DNA from 3 places in the Pseudomonas canadensis genome. Region 2 is predicted to be linked to each of the others. Evidence: predicted binding sites of a transcription regulator. Region 2 holds the regulator's gene; each other region holds the start of a gene.

Region 1 (7,397 bases), 390 kb from region 2:
CATTTTTCTTCCACACACCATCGGTCACGGTGCCAGGGACCCAACCGGTGATGGTCAAGGTCTTGTTGGAAACAGTACCCGTCACGACGCTGGTGAGTTTGCCGGCACCGTCAAAGCTCAATGTCGACGGTACTGGCGCCTTCACATCGGCACCGGTGCCGAAAGGAGGTGAACCGTCCGGGTTGCGGCCGTCAATCAGCGTATAGGCATTCCACTTGTTGCCGTCGGTTTTCACCAGGTATTGCACCATTGGGTGTGCATTGCCCTGGGAGTCGTACAAGGTGGTGCTGTACTGGGTGGTAAAGGTGCTGGTGTCGTTCGGGTTGAACGGCTTGGCCGCCTGGTCGATCACCGGCTCCGAAGAGTTCAGGTTACTGGTGGAGTCCACTTTGGTGGACGCCTTGGGCGGCAGGTTCGACAGGTTCAGTTGCAGGTCGGTCAGGCCGCCCTTGATGATCTTGCCATCCGCATCCGCCGCATAACCTTGCAGGCGCGAGGTGCCAGTGTTGTTGGTGATGTAGCCGTCTTTGTCGGCACGGAAGGCACCGCTACGGGTGTATTCCAGCGAACCGTCACTGCCCTTCTGCACGAAGAAGCCGCCGCCCTGGATCGCCATGTCCAGGATGCCGCCGCTACCGTTCACGTCACCTTGGGTGAACTGCTGGGATACCGCCGCCAGGTTCACACCGTTACCGATGCTGTTCTGGCCGGTGCCCAGCTTGGAGGCCGCGTAGATGTCGGCGAATTCCGCACGGGACGACTTGAAGCCAGTGGTCGCGACGTTGGCGATGTTGTTGCCAGTCACGTCCAGTTGTTTGTTGGCCGCATAGAGGCCGCTAAGGCCGATGTTAAAAGACATGTTTCTCTCCCTCTGCCGTATTTAGCCGGCTCTATGTACCGATAGTCTGAATTTGCGACAGCTTGACGCTGCCCATGCCGCCAGCCAGGTTCAACAGCATTTCGCCGCCGGTCTTGCTCAAGGTCACGCTCGTTACCGTTGCTGGCAGCGAAGTGGTCAGGGCAACGGCGTCGCCCTTGTCATTCTTGGTGGTGGCATTGAAGGTGTAGGTGCCCGCAGGAGCGACCTCGCCCTTCTCGTTCTTGCCATCCCAGATAAAGCTCTGACTGCCGACAGCCTGGGCGCCCATTTCGATGGTGCGCACCAGGTTGCCGTCTTTGTCGGTGACCTTGACGGTGACGTTGCCCGTCGCCGTTTTCACATCCACCGAACCGGTCATGCTCTTGCTGGTATCCACCATGGCCTTGTCGGTCTGGATGATGATCGAGCGGCCTACCAGCGACGATGCCTGCAGCGCTTGCGACGAGCTGAAGTTGCTGGAGATCGCATTCACCGAGTCATTCAGCGTATTGATGCCCTCCAGGCTGCTGAACTGCGCCAACTGAGCCACGAACGCGCCGTTGTCTTGCGGCGACAGAGGGTTCTGGTTCTTCAGCTGGGTAACCAACAGTTGCAGGAACGCATCCTTGCCCAGCGACTGTTTGCCGGTCGCGGCCTTGGAAGCGTCGCCCAAGCTGCTGGCGTTGTCTGTGGCGGTCTTGACCTTGGAATTGAAAAGGTCCTGGACTGGCGTGTTGTTACTCGTATCAACAATGGCCATTATTTGGCGCCCCTTATCACTGACCCAGGGTCAGGACCTTCTGCATCATGGTTTTGGCGGTGTTCATCATTTCCGCGTTGGTCTGGAACGAGCGGCTGGCGGAAATCATGTCGGCCATTTCCTCGACCACGTTGACGTTGGGGTAATAGACATAACCCTTTTCGTTCGCGGCGGGATGGTTGGGTTCGTAACGGGCTTCAAGGTTGCTCTGGTCTTCGACCACACCGAGCACTTGCACGCCGGAGCCTGCTGCACCCTGGTCCTGGAACAACGAATCGCTGCCGCCCGCCTGGCCACCCTGGAACATGGTGGCGAACACTGGGTGGCGGGCGCGGTAGGTTTGGTCAATGCTCGAAGACACGGTCTCGGCGTTGGCGATGTTACTGGCGACAGTGTTCAAACGCGTGGTCTGCGCGCTCATGCCACTGCCGGCAATATTGAAAACACTGGACAGGGACATGGCTTACTCTCCACGCAGGGCTGACATCAGCCCTTTGAATTTGCTGTTAAGCAGGGTGAAGCTGGCTTGGAAGTTCACCGAGTTCTCGGCGTAGGCCGATTGCTCCAGCTGCGCGTCGACGGTGTTCTGGTCGATCGAGGGCTGCATCGGCGTGCGATACAGCAACGACTCGTCACCATTGCTCAGGCCTTGGGCTTCGATATGACGGCTGTTGGTCATGTTCAAGGCGAAGGTGCCGTTCTTGGTCTTGTCCTGCTGTGCAGCGAGCACGGCGGAAAAGTCCAGGTCCCGAGCCTTGTAGTTCGGGGTGTCGGCGTTGGCAATGTTGTTGGCCAGGACTTCGGCACGCTGGGCGCGGAAGCCCAGGGCTTGTTCGTGGATACCGAGCGCTTTATCGAAGCTGATGCTCATGGTGGAAACCTTTAAGGGCTGACCTGCTTTTCGTTAACTGGGTTATAGCAAGGTGTGTGCCAGTTTGTGGGAAGCCCGTATTTAAAGGGCTTGGGGGCGGATTGCCGGGCGGCAATGCCAGAAAAGCGGCAACGGGTTTCCGCGTGGTGCCAGTAAAGCGGCAATCCGGGTTGCCGCTATTGAAAGGTTTGCCGCAAAAACAAATGTGGGAGCGGGCTTGCTCGCGAATGCAGTCTGTCAGTTGATACATGCATCGACTGACACTGCGCTTTCGCGAGCAAGCCCGCTCCCACATTTTTACCGCGTACGACTTACTTAGCCTGGTAAATGATCCCCGGGCTGCACTGCACCATCTGGTAATGATCCGGCAGACCGTTCAGTGCTTCGGAAGCACCCAGGAAAAGGTAGCCGCCACGCTTGAGCGTGCCATGGATGCGCAGCAGGATGTCTTTCTTCACTTCGGCCGAGAAGTAGATCAGCACGTTGCGGCAGAACACCATGTCGAACTTGCCCAGGCTGGCGTAGCTGTCGAGCAGGTTGAACGAGCGGAACTCCACACGATTCTTGATCGGCGCCTTGACCGCCCAGCGCCCCGCCCCTTTCGGATCGAAGTAACGTTGCAGGCGCTCCTGCGACAAGCCACGGCCCAGGGCCAGGCTGTCGTACTCGCCAGTCTTGCAGTTGGTGAGCATGGTGCCGGACAGGTCAGTGGCCACGATTTGCGCCCCAGCCTTCAACTGGCCCATGTTCGTCCGCTCGAACTCATCGATCGACATCGAAATCGAGTACGGTTCCTGCCCCGAGGAACAGGCGGCCGACCAGATGCGCAGGCGCTGGCCCGGGCTGGCCTTGATGGCTTCCGGGAGCACTTTGCTCTTGAGCACTTCAAACGGATAGGTGTCGCGAAACCACAGGGTTTCGTTGGTGGTCATGGCATCGACCACCATTTCCTTGAGCCCGCTGCGCGGCTGCCCCTGGATGCGTTGGACCAGCTCACCCAACGACTTGATGCCCTGCTGCTCCATCAGTTTGTTGAGACGGCTGGATACCAGGTACTGCTTGTTTTCACCGAGCAATATGCCACAGGCTTTTTCCAGGAAGACCCGGAACTGTTCGAAATCCAAATTACCCGTAGACAATGATACCGCCTCTTAAATCGTGTGACCGCCAGGGGGAAATCCCCCTAGCCGTGATCTGCTGCCTTGATCCGGTCGACAACCCGGGATGCCAGGTCATCAGGACGGAATTTGGCCAGGAAGTCATCGGCACCGACTTTCTTGACCATCGCCTGGTTGAATACACCCGACAACGAAGTATGCAGGATGATATGCAGTTTTTGCATGCGTGGATCGTTACGTATCTCGGCCGTGAGGGTGTAGCCGTCCATTTCCGGCATCTCGATGTCGGAGATCATCATCAAGAATTCTTCCTCCGGTTTCTTGCCGTCATCCACCAGCTTACGCAGGTAATCCAACGCCTGGCGACCATCATTGAGGGCCACCACTTCCACGCCGACGGTTTGCAGGCAACGGGTCACCTGTTTACGCGCCACCGAGGAGTCGTCCACTGTCAATACACGCAGGGAGATCGCCTTGTGCGCGGTTTCGGCGTCCACCACCCCCACGGAAATCGATTCCGAGGTAGGTGCCACTTCGGCGAGGATCTTCTCCACGTCGATAATTTCCACCAACTGGTTATCCACCCGCGTCACCGCCGTGAGGTAGTGATCGCGACCGGTGCCCTTGGGCGGCGGATGGATCTCTTCCCAGTTCATGTTGACGATGCGCTCCACCGAGCGCACCAGGAAACCCTGAGTCTTGGTGTTGTACTCGGTAATGATGACGAACGGGTTCTCACGGTCCTGCAAACCCGCAGAACCCGTGGCCAGGGACAGGTCAAGAATCGGGATGGTCGCGCCACGGATATTGGCGACGCCACACACCACCGGGCTCGACTTGGGCATGATCGTCAGCTTGGGGCATTGCAGCACTTCCCGCACCTTGAACACGTTGATGCCATACAACTGCTTGCCATCCAGGCGAAAAAGCAACAACTCCAGGCGATTCTGCCCTACCAGCTGTGTGCGCTGGTTTACTGAATCCATTACTCCTGCCATGCCTTGACTCCCACGCTAAAACCTTTGGCCATACCTATAAGGACAGTGACGCGCACCCAACTCTAAACGGCACGGCCTTTGCTATTTATTGGTCATGGATATTAAAACGACAGTTTCCCGACGCCCCATCCTGACACGGTACCGCACATTGCTTTGCGCACCGCTGGTGCTGCTTGCCTTCGGCCTGGGCACCGCGGCCCGCGCAGACAACGTCACCTTGCCTGATCTACTTATCGGCGTCACCCAAGGCTTTCTTGAGTTCACTGTAGAAGATTATCTGGCAACTACCCAGACACCAGGGCGTTATGAAATCCAGGTCAACCAGTTGGACCCACGCCTGCGCATGCCCATGTGCGACAAGGAATTGACAGCCACCCTGGAAAGCCCCGCCCAGCCCATCGGCCGTGTGACGGTCAAGGTGCGCTGCGACGGCGCCTCGCCCTGGACCGTCTTCGTACCGGCGCAGGTCAAGCTCTTCCGTGATGTGGTGGTGGTTGCCCGCCCGCTCAAACGTACCGGGATCATCGGTTTCGAGGACGTGGTACTACGCGAACGCGACATCAGCATGATCAGCCAGGGCTACTTGACCTCCCTCGACCAGGCGGTCGGGCAGAAATTGACCCGACCAGTGGTCACCGACCAGGTCATCACGTTGGTGCATCTGGAGCAGGCAGAGGTGATTCGCAAGGGCGACCAAGTGGTGATTTCCGCCAGCAGCGGTGCGCTGCAGGTAAAGATGCCGGGGGAAGCCCTGTCCAATGGCGGCATGAGCGAACAGATTCGCGTGAAGAACCTCAACTCCAACCGAGTGATCAAGGCACGGGTCACCGCACCGGGTCAGGTGGAGGTGGCTTTATAGACTACTGGTATCGGGCGCGCGCTTTTCCTACACTGTCGGTTGGATGCCGGCCTGCAGGTTTTATTGTCAATCGAGCCTAAAGTTTGTCCGGGTATGGCCGAAAACATGGCAAGCGTCCAAATACCCAGAGGTTTTTTGATCATGGTCATCGATTTCAGTCGTTTAAATAACACCCCGACAACGTCGGCCCCTACGCGAGCTACTGGCACTAAAGACAGCGTAGAAGCCAAGGCCCAGCCAACGCCCGCCAAGGCAGAACAGGCCAGCGTCAGCCAGAGCGGGGAATCCGTACACCTGAGCAATGAGGCTCAACAGTTGCAGAAGGTCACTGACTCGCTGCGCGATCAACCGGTGGTCAATAAAGCCCGTGTGGCCGAATTGAAACAGGCAATCGCCGATGGCAGCTATAAAGTCGACAGCAACCGTGTAGCCAGCAAGCTGCTTAATTTCGAAGCCGAGCGCTAGGCACAGGCCTGCGCAGGGCTTTTGGACGCTTAAACCCCAAGGCCAGCCATGCATCACGACGAAAATCTGCTTCAACTGATCATTGATGATCTAGCGCCGACGCAACAGCTGCTCGAGCTGCTCAGGGAAGAATCCCTGGCCCTCTACGGCCGGGACATGCCCCTGCTGGAAGAAATCCTGGCGCGCAAGCAGTCGCTGATTGTCCTGCTGGAACAGCACGGCAAAAAACGCAGCCAGATCCTCGTCAGCCTGGGCCTGCCCGCAGACCATGATGGCCTGACGCAGCTGGCTAGCCACTCTTCGGTTGGCGATCAACTACTGGCCCAGAGCAAAGAACTCAATCAATTGCTCACCCAGTGCCAGGAAGCTAACCTGCTCAACGGTCAGTCGATCCAGCTTCAGCAAGCCACGACCGCCAACCAGTTGCGTATACTTCACGGCGGAGAGCCTCCGGCGCTTTACAATGCCCAGGGTTCCACCTCGCGCCTGGTCAAGCCAAGCACCCGCAGCCAAGCCTGACGCCGGTTTACAGCGCACCTATCCAAGGCGCGCCACATACTGGCAGAATGCCTGCTCTTGCGTGTAGTCGTATTTTGTCTGGAGATGGAAGAACCGTGTTCAACGCCCTTAATGCGGAAGATGCCCCGCAGCCACCCAAGGTCCTCACCACGCCTCTGGAAATCGCCAGCACCTTGCGGATGCTGCAAGACAGCCATGACCCGCTGATCATCACCTTTCATGAGCGCAGCCAGCGCTTCCAGAGCTACCTGGTCGACGTGGACCGGGACAGCAAGACCCTGGCACTGGACGAAATGATTCCGCGTGACGGTGAGCGCTTCCTCGAAAGCGGCGAGCCGTTTCGTATCGAAGGTTTTCATGAAGGCGTGCGCGTCGCATGGGAAAGTAACGGTACTTACACCATCAGTGAAAAAGACGGCCACCGCATCTACACCGGCGGCATGCCCGACGAAGTGGTCTACCACCAGCGCCGCAATGCCTTCCGCGCCGCCTTGAAACTGGCCCAACTGGTCAACATCGAACTGGGCGGCGAGAAGCTCAAGGCACCGATCAGCGGCAAGCTGCTGGATATTTCCGCCACCGGCTGCAAGCTGCGCTTTGAAGGGGATATCTCCGAGCGCTTGCAACTGGGCCAGGTCTACGACCGCTTTATCGCCGCCCTGCCCTTTGGCAGCATGACCACCTCGGTCGAACTGCGTTACCTGCACTTCGAAGAGAAGATCAATACCACCTTCGCCGGTGTGCGCTTCCACAATATGAGTGGCTTGGTGCAGCGCCAAGTCGAGCGTTTTGTGTATCAGCTGCAACGCGAAGCACGGCGCTTCGACAAAGACGATGATTTTTAAAACTTAAAGATCGCGGCAAAAAAACGGGCAGATCCTGATGGGATCTGCCCGTTTTTGCTTTCAGGGACGCGCCCGGCTCAAGTCGTGAGGGTGCTCGTCTGGT
Region 2 (7,397 bases):
ACCCCGGAAATCGAACCCCTGGAAGAAGGCGGTGTGATCGCCATGGTCGGCCCCGCCGGCATGGGCAAGACCACCACCCTGGCCAAGCTGGCTGCCCGCTACGTCCTCAAATACGGCGCGCAGAATATCGCGCTGGTGAGCATGGACAGCTACCGTATTGGTGCCCAGGAGCAGCTCAAGACCCTGGGCCGGATCCTCAATGTGTCGGTGACCCATGTCGACCCGGGCCAGTCCCTGGCCAACGCCCTCGACCCGCTGCTGCGCAAACGCGTGGTATTGATCGATACTGCCGGCCTGCAAGCCAGCGACCCGGCATTGCGCATGCAGTTGGAAAGCCTGGCGGGGCGTGGCATCAAGTCGAAAAATTACCTGGTGCTTGCAACCACCAGCCAGAAACAGGTTCTTACCGCTGCGTATCATAGTTACAAGCGTTGTGGCCTGGCCGGTTGCATTCTCACCAAGCTCGATGAAACCGCGAGCCTGGGCGAGGTGCTGAGCCTGGCCATCAGTCATGAATTGCCGGTCGCCTACCTGACCGACGGGCCGCGGATCCCGGATGATCTGCATCTGCCGCGCCGTCATCAGTTGGTCAGCCGTGCAGTCAGCGTGCAAATGCAAGAAGAGCCTAGCGAGGAAGCGATGGCCGATATGTTCGCCGACCTCTACCACAGCCCGGCAAAACGGGTCGGTTGAGGCAGGATGAACACCGTGAAATGTATCTACATCGATGGTCTGCAAGCGATTCACGCGGCCAAGCCATGTAGCCTGCGTCTAAGCAAGACAAGGTAAAGAAATAAAATGGGCAGCATGCATCCCGTACAGGTGATCGCGGTGACCGGCGGCAAAGGTGGCGTCGGGAAAACTAACGTGTCAGTGAATTTGTCCCTGGCCCTGGCAGAGCTTGGCCGTCGTGTCATGCTGCTGGATGCTGACCTGGGCTTGGCGAACGTGGACGTTCTGCTGGGGCTGACACCCAAACACACCCTTGCCGATGTGATCGAGGGCCGCTGTGAGCTGCGCGATGTGCTGCTGCAGGGCCCCGGTGGCATCCGCATCGTGCCAGCCGCCTCCGGCACCCAGAGCATGGTGCACCTGAGCCCGGCGCAGCATGCCGGCCTGATCCAGGCCTTCAGTGATATCGGCGACAACCTCGACGTGCTGGTGATCGACACCGCCGCCGGGATCGGCGAGTCCGTGGTCAGCTTCGTGCGCGCCGCGCAGGAAGTGTTGCTGGTGGTTTGCGATGAACCCACCTCGATCACCGACGCCTATGCCCTGATCAAACTGCTTAACCGTGACTACGGCATGAACCGCTTCCGCGTCCTGGCCAACATGGCCCAGAGCCCGCAGGAAGGGCGCAACCTGTTCGCCAAGTTGACCAAGGTCACGGATCGCTTCCTCGATGTCGCTTTACAATACGTCGGCGCAGTTCCCTACGACGAGTGTGTGCGCAAGGCTGTGCAAAAGCAGCGTGCAGTCTACGAAGCGTTCCCTCGTTCCAAATGCGCATTGGCGTTCAAGGCTATTGCCCAGAAGGTCGATACCTGGCCGTTGCCTGCCAACCCTCGGGGGCATCTGGAGTTTTTCGTCGAGCGATTGGTGCATCAGACGAGCGCAGGACCCGTGCTATGACAGCGACTGGCTACAACGCGTACAAGAAGTCTGCCCGTGACAGTCAGGGCGAGTTGATCGAGCGCTACGCGCCCTTGGTCAAGCGCATTGCCTATCACTTGCTGGCACGCCTGCCCGCCAGCGTCCAGGTCGAAGACCTGATCCAGGCGGGCATGATCGGCCTGCTCGAAGTGTCGACCAAATACGATGCGAGCAAGGGTGCGAGTTTCGAGACGTACGCGGGTATCCGTATCCGTGGCGCGATGCTCGATGAAGTACGTAAAGGTGACTGGGCGCCGCGTTCGGTGCATCGCAACACGCGCATGGTCAGTGATGCAATTCGCGCAATTGAAGCAAAAACCGGTCGCGACGCTAAAGATCACGAAGTTGCGGCCGAACTCCAATTGAGTCTCGACGATTACTACGGGATTTTGAACGATACCTTGGGCAGCCGCCTGTTCAGTTTCGACGACCTGTTGCAGGACGGCGAACATGAAGGGCTGCACGAGGACGGCGCGAGCGCTCATATGGAGCCATCGCGTGACCTGGAAGATGAGCGTTTCCAGGGGGCGTTGGCGGACGCGATTGCCAATTTGCCGGAGCGTGAGCGACTGGTGTTGGCGCTGTACTACGACGAAGAGCTGAACCTCAAGGAAATCGGTGAGGTCCTGGGGGTCAGCGAGTCGCGGGTCAGCCAGTTGCACAGCCAGTGCGCAGCCCGCTTGCGGGGGCGTTTGGGAGAGTGGCGAGCGCGCTGACAGGCAGTGTGGGGACACTGCAGACGATACCGCGAGGGCAAGCAGCCTTCGCGGGTTCGACCCGTGGTGCCCTCGGCAGTCCTTTTTGTGTAATGCCTGTTGATTGAAATGGCGCGTCCAGGTGCTGGGCGCGTTTAAGACTGCTTGGAGGTCGAATTGGACAAGAACATGAAAATCCTCATCGTTGATGACTTCTCAACGATGCGGCGGATCATAAAAAACCTGTTGCGTGACCTTGGGTTCACTAACACGGTCGAGGCGGATGACGGCATTACGGCGATTCCGATCCTCAACAGCGGGAGCATCGACTTTCTGGTAACGGACTGGAACATGCCGGGCATGACCGGCATCGACTTGCTGCGCCACGTGCGCGCTGACGAAAAGCTGCGCAGCCTGCCTGTGCTGATGGTGACCGCCGAAGCCAAGCGTGAGCAGATCATCGAAGCCGCCCAAGCCGGGGTCAACGGTTATGTGGTCAAGCCATTCACTGCATTGGCCTTGAAAGAGAAGATCGAAAAAATCTTCGAACGCATCCACGGCTAATGCCATCGCGGGGGAGCTATGGAGCATAAAGAAACGTCACAGGGAGACTTCGAGTCGACCCTGAAAAAGCATGCTCACCAGTTGGTCGACAGCCTTGAAAAAGGCCAATTCGGCGACGCGGTGCAGTTGATCCATGAGCTCAACCAGACCCGTGACCGCGGCCTGTACCAGGAAGTGGGCAAGCTCACACGCGAGCTGCACAGTGCGATCGTCAATTTCCAGATTGACCCGCATATGCCCCAGGCCGAGGAAATCTCGCAGATCACCGATGCCACCGAACGCCTGTCCTACGTGGTCAGGCTGACTGAGGCGGCGGCCAACCGCACCATGGACCTGGTGGAAAACGCCACGCCCCTGGTCAACGGCATGGCCAACGAAGCCCAGGCCCTGAGCAACGATTGGGGCCGTTTCATGCGCCGCGAAGTGGGCGCAGAAGAGTTTCGTGAATTGGCGCGTCGGGTCGAAGGGTTCTTGTCACGCAGCGAGCAGGAAAACCGCACGGTTTCCAGCAACCTCAACGACATTCTGCTCGCCCAGGATTATCAGGACCTCACCGGTCAGGTGATCAAGCGTGTGACCCAGTTGGTCACCGAAGTGGAAAGCAACTTGCTCAAATTGGTGCTTATGGCAGGCCAGGTTGACCGTTTTGCCGGTATTGAACATGACCGCGAAGCGATCCTCTCGGAAAAAGATCCAAAAAAACATCTCGCCAAGGGTGAAGGTCCGCAGATTCATGCCGATAAACGTGAAGACGTTGTATCGGGTCAAGATGATGTCGATGACCTGTTATCCAGTTTAGGCTTCTAAGGAGCACCCACATGAGCTTCGGCGCCGATGAAGAAATCCTTCAGGATTTCCTTGTAGAGGCCGGCGAAATTTTAGAGCAGTTGTCCGAGCAACTGGTCGAGCTGGAAAGCCGACCGGATGATGCGAACCTGCTCAATGCAATTTTTCGCGGTTTTCACACTGTAAAAGGGGGCGCCGGCTTCCTCCAGCTCCATGAGCTGGTGGAGTGCTGCCACATCGCCGAGAACGTGTTCGACATCCTGCGCAAGGGTGAGCGTCACGTTGATTCGGAATTGATGGACGTGATTCTCGAAGCACTGGATGCGGTCAACGGCATGTTCAGCGAGGTGCGCGACCGTGCACCGATCACCGCTGCCACTCCGGAACTGCTGGCCGCCCTGGCGCGCCTGGCGGAACCGGCCGACACCTCGGCTGCGCCTGTGGTTGAGGCGGCTCCCGAGCCTGTGGCCGAAGCTGAGCCGGATGTGACCGACAGCGAGTTCGAACAGCTGCTCAACTCCCTCAGTGCTGTGAAGGCCGAGGCTGAGGCACCCAAGGCGCCCGTCGCTGCGCCAACCAGCGAAGACATCACTGACGCTGAGTTCGAATCCCTGCTCGACCAGTTGCATGGCAAAGGCCAGTTTGCAGCGGACGCCGTGGCACCTGCCGCTGCGCCCGAGGCGCCTGCTGCGAATGCCAACACCGACATTACCGACGACGAATTCGAAGCGTTGCTCGACCAACTGCATGGCAAGGGCACCTTCGCGGCCGACGCCCTGCCGGAAGTCGCCGCCACGGCTGCGGCGCCTGCCGCAGCCAGTGCAGCACCGGCCGGCGACGGCCTGATCTCCGATCACGAGTTTGAATCGCTGCTGGACGAGTTGCACGGCAAGGGCAAGTTCAGCGAAGTGGCCCCGGCCGCTGCTGCTGTTGCCACGGCTGCACCGGTTGCTGCCAAGGCCGCCGCGCCGGCTCCGGCCGCCAAGCCTGCGCCTGTAGCGGCTCCTGCTCCGGCGCGTGCCGCCGCAGCACCGGTTGCCGAGAAGCCTGCCAGTGAAGCCGAAACCACCGTGCGGGTTGATACCGCGCGCCTGGACGACATCATGAACATGGTCGGCGAACTGGTGCTGGTACGTAACCGTCTGGTGCGCCTGGGCTTGAGCAGCGGCGATGAAGCCATGCAAAAAGCCGTGTCGAACCTCGACGTGGTCACCGCCGACCTGCAAACCGCGGTGATGAAAACCCGGATGCAGCCGATCAAGAAAGTCTTCGGCCGCTTCCCACGCCTGGTTCGCGACTTGGCGCGTCAGCTCAAGAAAGAGATCAACCTGGAACTGGTGGGTGAAGAAACCGACCTCGACAAGAACCTCGTCGAGGCCCTGGCCGACCCGCTGGTCCACTTGGTGCGCAACGCCGTCGACCACGGCGTGGAAACCCCTGAAGAACGCGAAGCCTCGGGCAAGTCCCGCAACGGCAAAGTGATCCTGGCGGCGGAGCAAGAAGGCGACCACATCCTGCTGTCGATCACTGATGACGGCAAGGGCATGGACCCGGCCATATTGCGCAATATCGCGGTCAAGCGCGGCGTGATGGACAAGGACGCCGCCGACCGCCTGACCGACACCGAGTGCTACAACCTGATCTTTGCCCCGGGGTTCTCGACCAAGACCGAGATTTCCGACGTCTCCGGCCGTGGCGTCGGCATGGACGTGGTGAAGACCAAGATCAGCCAGCTCAATGGCTCGATCAACATCTACTCGACCAAGGGCCAGGGCTCGAAGATCGTGATCAAGGTGCCTTTGACCTTGGCGATCATGCCGACCCTGATGGTGATGCTGGGCAACCAGGCGTTCGCCTTCCCGCTGGTCAACGTCAACGAGATCTTCCACCTCGACCTGTCGCGTACCAACGTGGTGGACGGCCAGGAAGTGGTGATCGTGCGCGACAAGGCGTTGCCCCTGTTCTACCTCAAGCGCTGGCTGGTGGCATCGGCCAAGCATGAAGAGCAGCGCGAAGGCCATGTGGTGATTCTCTCCGTGGGCACCCAGCGCATCGGTTTTGTGGTCGATCAACTGGTGGGCCAGGAAGAAGTGGTCATCAAGCCTTTGGGCAAAATGCTGCAGGGAACCCCGGGCATGTCGGGTGCGACCATCACCGGTGACGGTCGGATCGCGCTGATTCTCGATGTTCCGAGCATGCTCAAGCGTTACGCCGCTCGGCGTATTTGATTCTGGTGGGGCAGGGCGGTAGTGCCCGCCCCGCCTAACGGAGTGTTTATGGCAGTCAAGGTCCTGGTGGTGGACGATTCGGGTTTCTTCCGCCGCCGCGTCTCGGAAATTCTTTCCGCCGATCCAACGATCCAGGTGGTCGGCACGGCCACCAACGGCAAAGAGGCGATTGATCAAGCCATTGCGTTGAAACCGGACGTGATCACCATGGACTACGAGATGCCGATGATGGATGGCATCACCGCGGTCCGGCACATCATGCAACGCTGCCCGACCCCGGTGTTGATGTTCTCCTCGCTGACTCACGAAGGCGCCCGGGTCACCCTGGATGCGCTGGACGCCGGCGCGGTGGACTTCCTGCCGAAGAATTTCGAAGACATCTCGCGCAACCCCGAGAAGGTCAAGCAGATGCTGTGCGAGAAGGTGCACAGTATTTCCCGCAGTAACCGTCGCAGCCTGTTCAGCGCGCCAGCGCCGACGCCTGCACCGGTTGCAGCACCGGCTGCACCGACGTCATCGTTTGCTCGTCCAGCGCCTGCGCCGGTTGCACGGCCTGCCGTGGCGCCGGTTCGCGCTGCTGCGCCTGCGACTGCCCATTCGCCTGCGCCGAAGCGCAAGGCCTACAAACTTGTGGCTATCGGCACGTCCACGGGCGGCCCGGTGGCCCTGCAACGCGTGTTGACCCAACTGCCGGCCAACTTCCCGGCGCCGATCGTGTTGATCCAGCACATGCCTGCTGCCTTCACCAAGGCCTTCGCCGAGCGCCTGGACAAGCTGTGCCGCATCAGCGTCAAGGAAGCCGAGGATGGCGACATCCTGCGTCCTGGCCTGGCGTTGCTGGCGCCGGGTGGCAAGCAAATGATGGTGGACGGCCGTGGCGCGATCAAAATCCTGCCGGGCGACGAGCGCCTGAACTACAAACCATGCGTGGACATCACCTTTGGTTCGGCAGCCAAGTCCTACGGCGACAAAGTTCTGGCGGTGGTGCTCACCGGCATGGGCGCCGACGGCCGTGAGGGCGCGCGCCTGCTCAAGCAGGGCGGCAGCGCCATCTGGGCCCAGGACGAGGCCAGCTGCGTGATCTACGGCATGCCCATGGCCATCGTCAAGGCCGACTTGGCTGACGCCGTCTACAGTCTGGACGACATCGGCAAGCATCTGGTGGAGGCTTGCCTCTGATGGATGTTTTGAGCCTGATCGGTATCATCATGGCGTTTGTCGCGATCATCGGCGGCAACTACCTCGAAGGCGGTCACCTCGGCGCCCTGGCCAACGGCCCGGCCGCCCTGATCGTGATCGGCGGCACCGTGGGCGCGGCATTGCTGCAGTCGCCCATGAGCTCCTTCAAACGCGCCATGCAGATCCTTATCTGGATCATTTTTCCGCCACGTGTCGACTTGCCTGGCGGCATCGACCGCGTGGTCAACTGGAGCCTCACCGCCCGCAAGGAAGGCCTGCTGGGCCTGGAAGG
Region 3 (7,397 bases), 1.6 Mb from region 2:
CACCCGCGCGTGCGGCTTCGATGGCGGCGTTGAGTGCCAGCAGGTTGGTTTGTTCAGCAATCGAGGTGATCACACCGACGATCCCGCCGATTTCCTGGGAGCGCTGGCCGAGAGTGTTGATCACCGTGGCAGTGCTGTTCAGGGCGGTGGCGATGTGTTCCAGGGACGACGAAGCCTCTTGCATCGAGTTGCGCCCGATACGGGTTTGCTGGGCGTTTTCCTGGGCCAGCCGTTCGGTGCTGCCCATATTGTCGGCGATGTTCAGCGAGGTGGCGCTGAACTCTTCTACCGCGCCGGCCATGCTGGTGATCTCGCCGGACTGCTGCTCCATGCCTTCATACGCACCACCGGACAACCCGGACAACGCCTGGGCGCGGCTGTTGACCTCTTCGGCCGCCTTGCGGATATGCGAGACCATGGTCGACAGCGCTTCACCCATCTGGTTGAAGCTGCGCGCCAGTTGACCGATTTCGTCATGGCTGGACACATTCAGGCGTGCGCTCAAGTCACCCGCACCCAAGGCTTCGGCCTGGCGCACCAGGTCGCCCAACGGCGCTAATTTGCTACGCAGCAGCCAAACCGTTGCGCCGACCGCCAGCAACATGGCCAGGACGCTACCGATCACCAGGCGGATGCCGACGTCCCACGTCACCGAGCGAATCTCAGCCTTGGGCATGCTCGCGACGACTGCCCATGGCCCGCCTTCGAAGGGCACCGAGACACTGTAGAAGTCTTCGTTCTTGTCCGCCCAGAAGCGGCCCGAACCCGGCGCCTTGGCCAGGTCCAGCATCACCGGGATCGCCTGGTCCAGCGCCTGCACACCAGCCGGCGGCACCAGCCAGCGCTTCTGCTCGTCCAGCAACGCCAGGGAGCCGGTCTGGCCGATACGGAAGCGCTTGAGGTTCTCGAATTGGGCATTCTGCGCATCGGTGTAGTCAAACCCGATGAACAACACGGCGATGACCTGGCCGCTGCTGTCACGCACCGGGCTGTACTGGGTCATGTAGGAGCGGTCGAACAACACCGCACGGCCGATGTAGGTCTGGCCGCCGAGCACGCGCTGATAGGCTGGCCCCTGACGATCCAGCACCGTACCGATGGCACGGTTGCCGTCCTGCTTGGTCAAGGAGGTGCTGATACGGATGAAGTCTTCGCCGCTGCGCACAAACACCGTGGCCACGCCGCCGGACATCTGCTTGAACTCATCCACTTCATCGAAGTTGTTGTTCAGCACTTCACTGCCCAGGTACAGGCTAGGGGTTTGTACCCCAGCCACAGTCACCGGCTGGTCTGCATGCACACTCAAGCCCGCGCCGAAGCGCTTTTCAAACAGCCCGCTCAAACGCTGGGTACTTTCGCGCAAGGTGCTGTGGAAGGTATTGAGTTGGTCGGCGAGCAAGCGCGCCTCACTGGCCAGGTGTTCCTCGCGGGTCGCGAGGTTGGCGGAGTCGAGAGAACGCAAGGCAAACACCGTACTGCCGCTGATGACGACAGCCAGAATCACCGCTAACGCGAGGCCTAACTGGGAGGCAATCCGAGCACGAGGTTGAGACATGACAGCTCCTGGCCGAGGCCAGGATCATCCTGATCTCATAGCGCTGCTCGGCAAATTATCTAGTGGGTAGCGTTGGTGCACGATGGTTCCAACACACCTACTTCGGCGGGCCGAGGCAATACTTGAGCGAATCACAGGGGTATCGCGCAAACGATTGCACGAATGGTCTGCGAGCACTCAATCGAGGCGTTCGACTGGCGGCAGTTCCATCGCCTTGACCTCGGCCTGCAGAAACTCCGCCAAACGCCTCAATCGCTCGCCGCCGGGGCGGGTTTTCGGCCACACCAGGTAATAATTTTCGCCACTGGCGACCGCCGTCGGCCAGGGTAGGCTCAGCCGCCCCTGGGCCACATCTTCGGCCACCATCAGCAAGTCTCCCATGGAGACGCCGTAACCTCGCGCGGCGGCGATCATGCCCAGTTCGAGGGTGTCGAACACCTGTCCGCCCTTGAGCGACACCTGTGATGACAAGCCCATGCGCTCCAGCCAGTTGCGCCAATCGCGACGGTCAGGCGTGGGGTGCAGCAGTTCGGCGGTGGCCAGGCGCGCCGCATCCCAGGGCCCATCCTCCAGCAGATTTGGCGCACCTACGGGGATCAGCAATTCCGGAAATAGATAACTGGCCTCCCAATCCGCCGGAAAATGCCCGTAGCTCAGCAGCACCGCACAGTCGAACGGCTCCTGGTTGAAATCCACCTCGTCCACACTCATCCAGGCGCTGGTCAGTTGCACTTCGTTGCCTGGCTGCAATGCCCGGAAACGGCTGAGCCGCGCCAACAGCCAACGCATGGTCAGGGTGGACGGCGCCTTCATGCGCAGGATGTCGTCTTCGGCATTCAAGGTATGGCAGGCCCGCTCCAGCGCGGCGAAACCTTCGCGCACGCCGGGCAATAGCAGGCGCGCCGCTTCGGTGAGCTGCAAGGTGCGGCCACTGCGCTGGAACAGGCGGCAGGCGAAGTGCTCTTCCAACGTGCGGATATGTCGACTCACCGCACTTTGCGTGATCGACAACTCCTCCGCCGCGCGGGTGAAGGAGTTGTGCCGGGAAGCGGCCTCAAAAGCCCGCAAAGCGTAAAGAGGAGGAAGACGACGGGACATAGGGAAGGCTCCGACAGCGCAATGCGCAAACCCTACCAGAATCGAACAGGTATGAGTTTTAATCATGTGAACGATCGCATTTATCCCTTTGTGCAATGTGCTGAGAGCGCCGAGAATCAACCCTTCCCCAATCCTCCGATTTCTCGAGTGTGATGATCATGCAACATCCGGCACGTACCGAACTCTGGGCCATTCTGCGGTTGTCAGGGCCGTTGATTGCCTCACAGTTGGCGCACATGCTGATGGTGCTGACCGACACCCTGATGATGGCGCGCCTGAGCCCCGAAGCCCTGGCCGGTGGAGGCCTGGGCGCAGCGAGCTATTCGTTCGTGTCGATTTTCTGCATCGGCGTGATTGCCGCCGTGGGCACGCTTGTCGCTATCCGTCACGGCGCCGGTGATATCGAAGGGGCTACCCGCCTTACCCAGGCCGGACTGTGGCTCGCCTGGCTGATGGCCTTGGCGGCTGGCTTGCTGCTGTGGAACCTCAAGCCGCTGCTGCTGATATTCGGCCAGACGGAAACCAACGTGCAGTCGGCCGGGCAATTCCTGACGATCCTGCCGTTCGCGCTGCCCGGCTACTTGAGCTTCATGGCCTTGCGCGGCTTTACCAGCGCCATCGGCAAAGCCACTCCGGTGATGATCATCAGCCTCGGCGGCACAGTACTGAATTATCTGCTCAACCACGCACTGATCGAGGGCATGTTCGGACTGCCCAAACTCGGCCTGATGGGCATCGGCTTGGTCACCGCCATCGTCGCGAACGGCATGGCACTGGCGCTGATGTGGTACATCCGCAGCAACCGCGCCTATGCCGCCTACCCACTGGCCCCCGGCCTGATGCGCCTCAATACCCAGTACCTGCGCGAGTTGTGGCGCCTGGGCCTGCCGATTGGTGGCACCTATGCGGTGGAGGTCGGGTTGTTTGCCTTTGCGGCGCTGTGCATGGGCACCATGGGTAGCACGCAGTTGGCGGCGCACCAGATCGCGCTGCAGATTGTGTCGGTGGCGTTTATGGTGCCGGCGGGGATGTCTTACGCGGTGACCATGCGCATCGGCCAGCATTACGGCGCCGGGCAGTTGCTGCAGGCACGCCTGGCCGGGCGTGTCGGCATAGGATTTGGCGCAGCAGTGATGTTGGGATTTGCCGCCATGCTGTGGCTTTATTCCGACCCGTTGATCGGACTGCTCATCGACCATAACGACCCGGCGTTCCACGACGTGATCGTCCTGGCCGTCAGCCTGCTGGCCGTAGCGGCGTGGTTCGAACTGTTCGACGGCGTGCAAACCATCGCCATGGGCTGCATTCGCGGACTCAAGGACGCCAAGACCACCTTCCTGATCGGAGCGGGCTGCTATTGGCTGATTGGGGCACCGTCGGCCTGGCTGATGGCCTTCACCCTGGGCTGGGGGCCGACCGGCGTATGGTGGGGCTTGGCCCTGGGCCTGGCGTGCGCGGCAGTCAGCCTGACCTGGGCGTTTGAAGCCAAGATGAAGCGCATGATTCGGCAGGAGCCGGAACCTCACCAGGCACTCCACACCGCGCATTAACCTGTAAGAGCCGGCTTGCCGGCGATGGCGGCGTGTCAGTCAGAACATCTGATACTGATACACCGCTATCGCCGGCAAGCCGGCTCCTACAGTTGACTGGGTTCGCAACCCGTTCATCCCAGCAAGGCCTGCTGGCTTTTCCCGAACGTCAGGTACTCCACCAACTCCGGTAGCGGCAGCGGCTTGCTGATCAGGTAACCCTGGGCCTGGTCACAACCAAACAGCCTCAACAACGCCAACTGCTCCGGCGTTTCCACACCTTCGGCAACCACTTCCAGATTGAGGTTGTGCGCCAGATTGATCATCGCGTGCACCAACTTGCGGTTCTCTTCACGCTCTTCCATGCCACCGACAAAGCTCTTGTCGATCTTCAACAGAGCAATCGGCAGGCTGTTGAGGTGCACGAACGATGAGAAGCCGGTGCCAAAGTCATCCAGGGAAAACCGCACGCCGAGGCGGCCGAGGGCGTCCATGGTCTGCTTGACCAGATCGCTGCGGCGCATCACGGCGGTTTCGGTGAGTTCAAACTCCAGCCACTGCGCCTCCACGCCCCGCTCGGCAATCAGCCGACTGAGGGTGGAGAGCAACTGGCTGTCCTGGAACTGGCGGAACGACAGGTTGACCGCCATGTGCAGCGGCGGCAGGCCACGTTCGCGCAGGTCCTGCATATCGCGCAGGGCGCGGGAGATGACCCAGTAGCCCAACGGCACGATCAGGCCGCTTTGCTCAGCCAGGGGCACGAACTCACTCGGCGGCAACAGGCCGCGCTCGCCATGCCGCCAGCGCACCAGGGCTTCAAGGCCGACGATATGCCCGTCGTCCAGGTCCAGGCGCGGTTGGTAATGCAGCTCCAGTTCGTCACGCCGCAAGGCGCGGCGCAATTCACTTTCCAGGTCGGCCAGGCTGCGCGCGTTGCGGTTGATGCGTTCGTTGAAAATATGAAAGGTGCAGCCCTGGGTGCTCTTGGCCTGTTGCATGGCGATATGCGCGTGCCACATCAGCGGGTCGGCACCGGCACGGGCGCGGGCATGGGCCACGCCCAGGCTGCAGCCGATCAGCAGGCTTTCGCCATCCACCCAATAGGGTTCGGCCATAACTTCGGTGATGCGCTCGGCCATCCACTCGGCACGCTGGGGCGCGCGGCGGGTGTCGATCAATAGGGCGAATTCGTCGCTACCCAGACGCGCCAGTTGGTCCCCGACCTCAAGCTGGCTTTTGAGCCGCGAAACCACTTGCAGGATCAACCGGTCGCCGGCCTGGTGGCCGAGGGCGTCGTTCGCGTGGCGAAAATTGTCGAGGTCCAGATGACCAAGGGCCAGGCCACGGCCTTCGTTCTCGGCCAACCGCGCGGCGAGCAAGGTCTGAAAACCCTGGCGGTTGGCGATGCCGGTCAGCGGGTCCTGTTCGGCCAGGCGTTGCAGGGTGTTTTCCAGCACACCGCGCTCGCGGACGTGGCGCAGGCAGCGGCGCACTGTATCGGCGTCCAATACATCCCGTACCAGCCAATCGCTGACGCCAAGCGGCGCAAGCAACGGTTCCTGCTCCAACAGCAATACGCACGGCAGGCTGCAGCGCCCAGGGCCGGGTTGCAGGCTGGGCGTGGTCAACAGCACGGCGCTGTGGTCGTCATCGAACAGACGGCTCACGGACTCCCAATTTGGTGCGCTGATCAGCACAGCCCCATCGCCCATCGGCGCCAGGCACTCGCGCAACAACGCTGCCCACGCCGGCTCATCGGCCAGCAGCAGCAAACGCAAGGGTTCGACAGGCGTAGACAAGCTAGCTCCCTAGACTCTGCAAAATTTCGTGGCGGCGGGCATTATGACGCGCGGCCGGATAATCACCAATGATAGGGGTTATCAAACACGCGAACTGTAAACATTAGTCGCAAACAACCCCGACATCCTGCGGCAAAGTATCAAAACCGGCAAATTTAGATCGAGCGGTACGTCACACTGTCGTTCTGACAGAGCAGAATCCTGCGAGCCTGTTAAAATGCCCGCCCTTTTGAACAACGACTCCTAAAATTCCGTATGTCCCGACTCAATCCCCGGCAGCAAGAAGCCGTGAACTACGTCGGCGGCCCTCTATTGGTGCTCGCCGGTGCAGGCTCCGGCAAGACCAGCGTGATCACCCGCAAGATCGCGCACTTGATCCAGCAGTGCGGCATCCGCGCCCAGTACATCGTCGCCATGACCTTTACCAACAAGGCGGCGCGGGAAATGAAAGAGCGCGTCGGCACCCTACTCAAGGGTGGCGAAGGCCGTGGCCTCACTGTGTGCACCTTCCACAACCTGGGGCTGAACATCATCCGCAAGGAGCATGTGCGGTTGGGCTACAAGCCGGGCTTCTCGATCTTTGACGAGACCGACGTGAAGTCGCTGATGACCGACATCATGCAAAAAGAGTACGCAGGCGACGACGGCGTGGACGAGATCAAGAACATGATCGGCGCCTGGAAAAACGACCTGATCCTGCCCGCCCAGGCGCTGGAAAACGCACGCAACCCCAAGGAACAGACCGCCGCCATCGTCTACACCCACTACCAGCGCACGCTAAAGGCGTTCAACGCGGTGGACTTCGACGACCTGATCCTGCTGCCGGTGAAGCTGTTCGAAGAACACGCCGACATCCTCGAAAAATGGCAGAACAAGGTGCGCTACCTGCTGGTGGACGAATACCAGGACACCAACGCCAGCCAATACCTGCTGGTGAAAATGCTGATCGGCAAGCGCAACCAATTCACCGTGGTCGGCGACGATGACCAGTCGATCTACGCCTGGCGCGGCGCCCGCCCGGAAAACCTGATGCTGCTCAAGGACGATTACCCGTCGCTGAAAGTGGTGATGCTGGAGCAGAACTACCGCTCCACCAGCCGCATCCTGCGCTGCGCCAACGTGTTGATCTCGAACAACCCCCACGAGTTTGAAAAACAACTGTGGAGTGAGATGGGCCACGGCGACGAGATCCGCGTGATCCGCTGCCGCAACGAAGACGCCGAAGCCGAGCGCGTGGCCGTGGAAATCCTCAGCCTGCACTTGCGCACCGACCGGCCCTACAGCGATTTCGCGATCCTGTACCGCGGCAACTACCAGGCCAAGCTGATCGAGCTGAAATTACAGCATCACCAGGTGCCGTATCGCCTGTCGGGCGGCAACAGCTTTTTCGGACGCCAGGAAGTGAAAGACCTGATG

Evidence for each region. The regulator FliA, encoded in region 2, starts transcription of late flagellar genes. The targets are predictions, from matches to a motif close to CTAAAGTTTNNNNNNNNNNNGCCGNTAA.
Region 1: the regulator FliA is predicted to act here: its motif matches at 5,542-5,569, upstream of flgM (flagellar biosynthesis anti-sigma factor FlgM).
Region 3: the regulator FliA is predicted to act here: its motif matches at 1,655-1,682, upstream of RB216_RS28460 (methyl-accepting chemotaxis protein).

Annotation. Positions count from the first base shown of each region.
Region 1 covers NZ_CP133298.1:4,840,236-4,847,632, forward strand. Annotated here, with positions in the region: gene flgE (flagellar hook protein FlgE) at 1-859, opposite strand, end outside; gene flgD (flagellar hook assembly protein FlgD) at 891-1,619, opposite strand; gene flgC (flagellar basal body rod protein FlgC) at 1,636-2,079, opposite strand; gene flgB (flagellar basal body rod protein FlgB) at 2,083-2,490, opposite strand; gene cheR (protein-glutamate O-methyltransferase CheR) at 2,802-3,629, opposite strand; gene RB216_RS22430 (chemotaxis protein CheV) at 3,674-4,606, opposite strand; gene flgA (flagellar basal body P-ring formation chaperone FlgA) at 4,701-5,465, shown strand; gene flgM (flagellar biosynthesis anti-sigma factor FlgM) at 5,607-5,930, shown strand; gene RB216_RS22445 (flagella synthesis protein FlgN) at 5,979-6,449, shown strand; gene RB216_RS22450 (flagellar brake protein) at 6,545-7,294, shown strand; gene RB216_RS22455 (MFS transporter) at 7,355-7,397, opposite strand, start outside.
Region 2 covers NZ_CP133298.1:4,449,009-4,456,405, reverse strand. Annotated here, with positions in the region: gene flhF (flagellar biosynthesis GTPase FlhF) at 1-693, shown strand, start outside; gene fleN (flagellar synthesis regulator FleN) at 799-1,632, shown strand; gene fliA (RNA polymerase sigma factor FliA) at 1,629-2,369, shown strand; gene RB216_RS20545 (chemotaxis response regulator CheY) at 2,538-2,912, shown strand; gene RB216_RS20540 (protein phosphatase CheZ) at 2,931-3,719, shown strand; gene RB216_RS20535 (chemotaxis protein CheA) at 3,731-5,926, shown strand; gene RB216_RS20530 (protein-glutamate methylesterase/protein-glutamine glutaminase) at 5,975-7,105, shown strand; gene RB216_RS20525 (flagellar motor protein) at 7,105-7,397, shown strand, end outside.
Region 3 covers NZ_CP133298.1:6,089,062-6,096,458, forward strand. Annotated here, with positions in the region: gene RB216_RS28460 (methyl-accepting chemotaxis protein) at 1-1,555, opposite strand, end outside; gene RB216_RS28465 (LysR substrate-binding domain-containing protein) at 1,733-2,653, opposite strand; gene RB216_RS28470 (NorM family multidrug efflux MATE transporter) at 2,806-4,203, shown strand; gene RB216_RS28475 (putative bifunctional diguanylate cyclase/phosphodiesterase) at 4,317-5,981, opposite strand; gene rep (DNA helicase Rep) at 6,237-7,397, shown strand, end outside.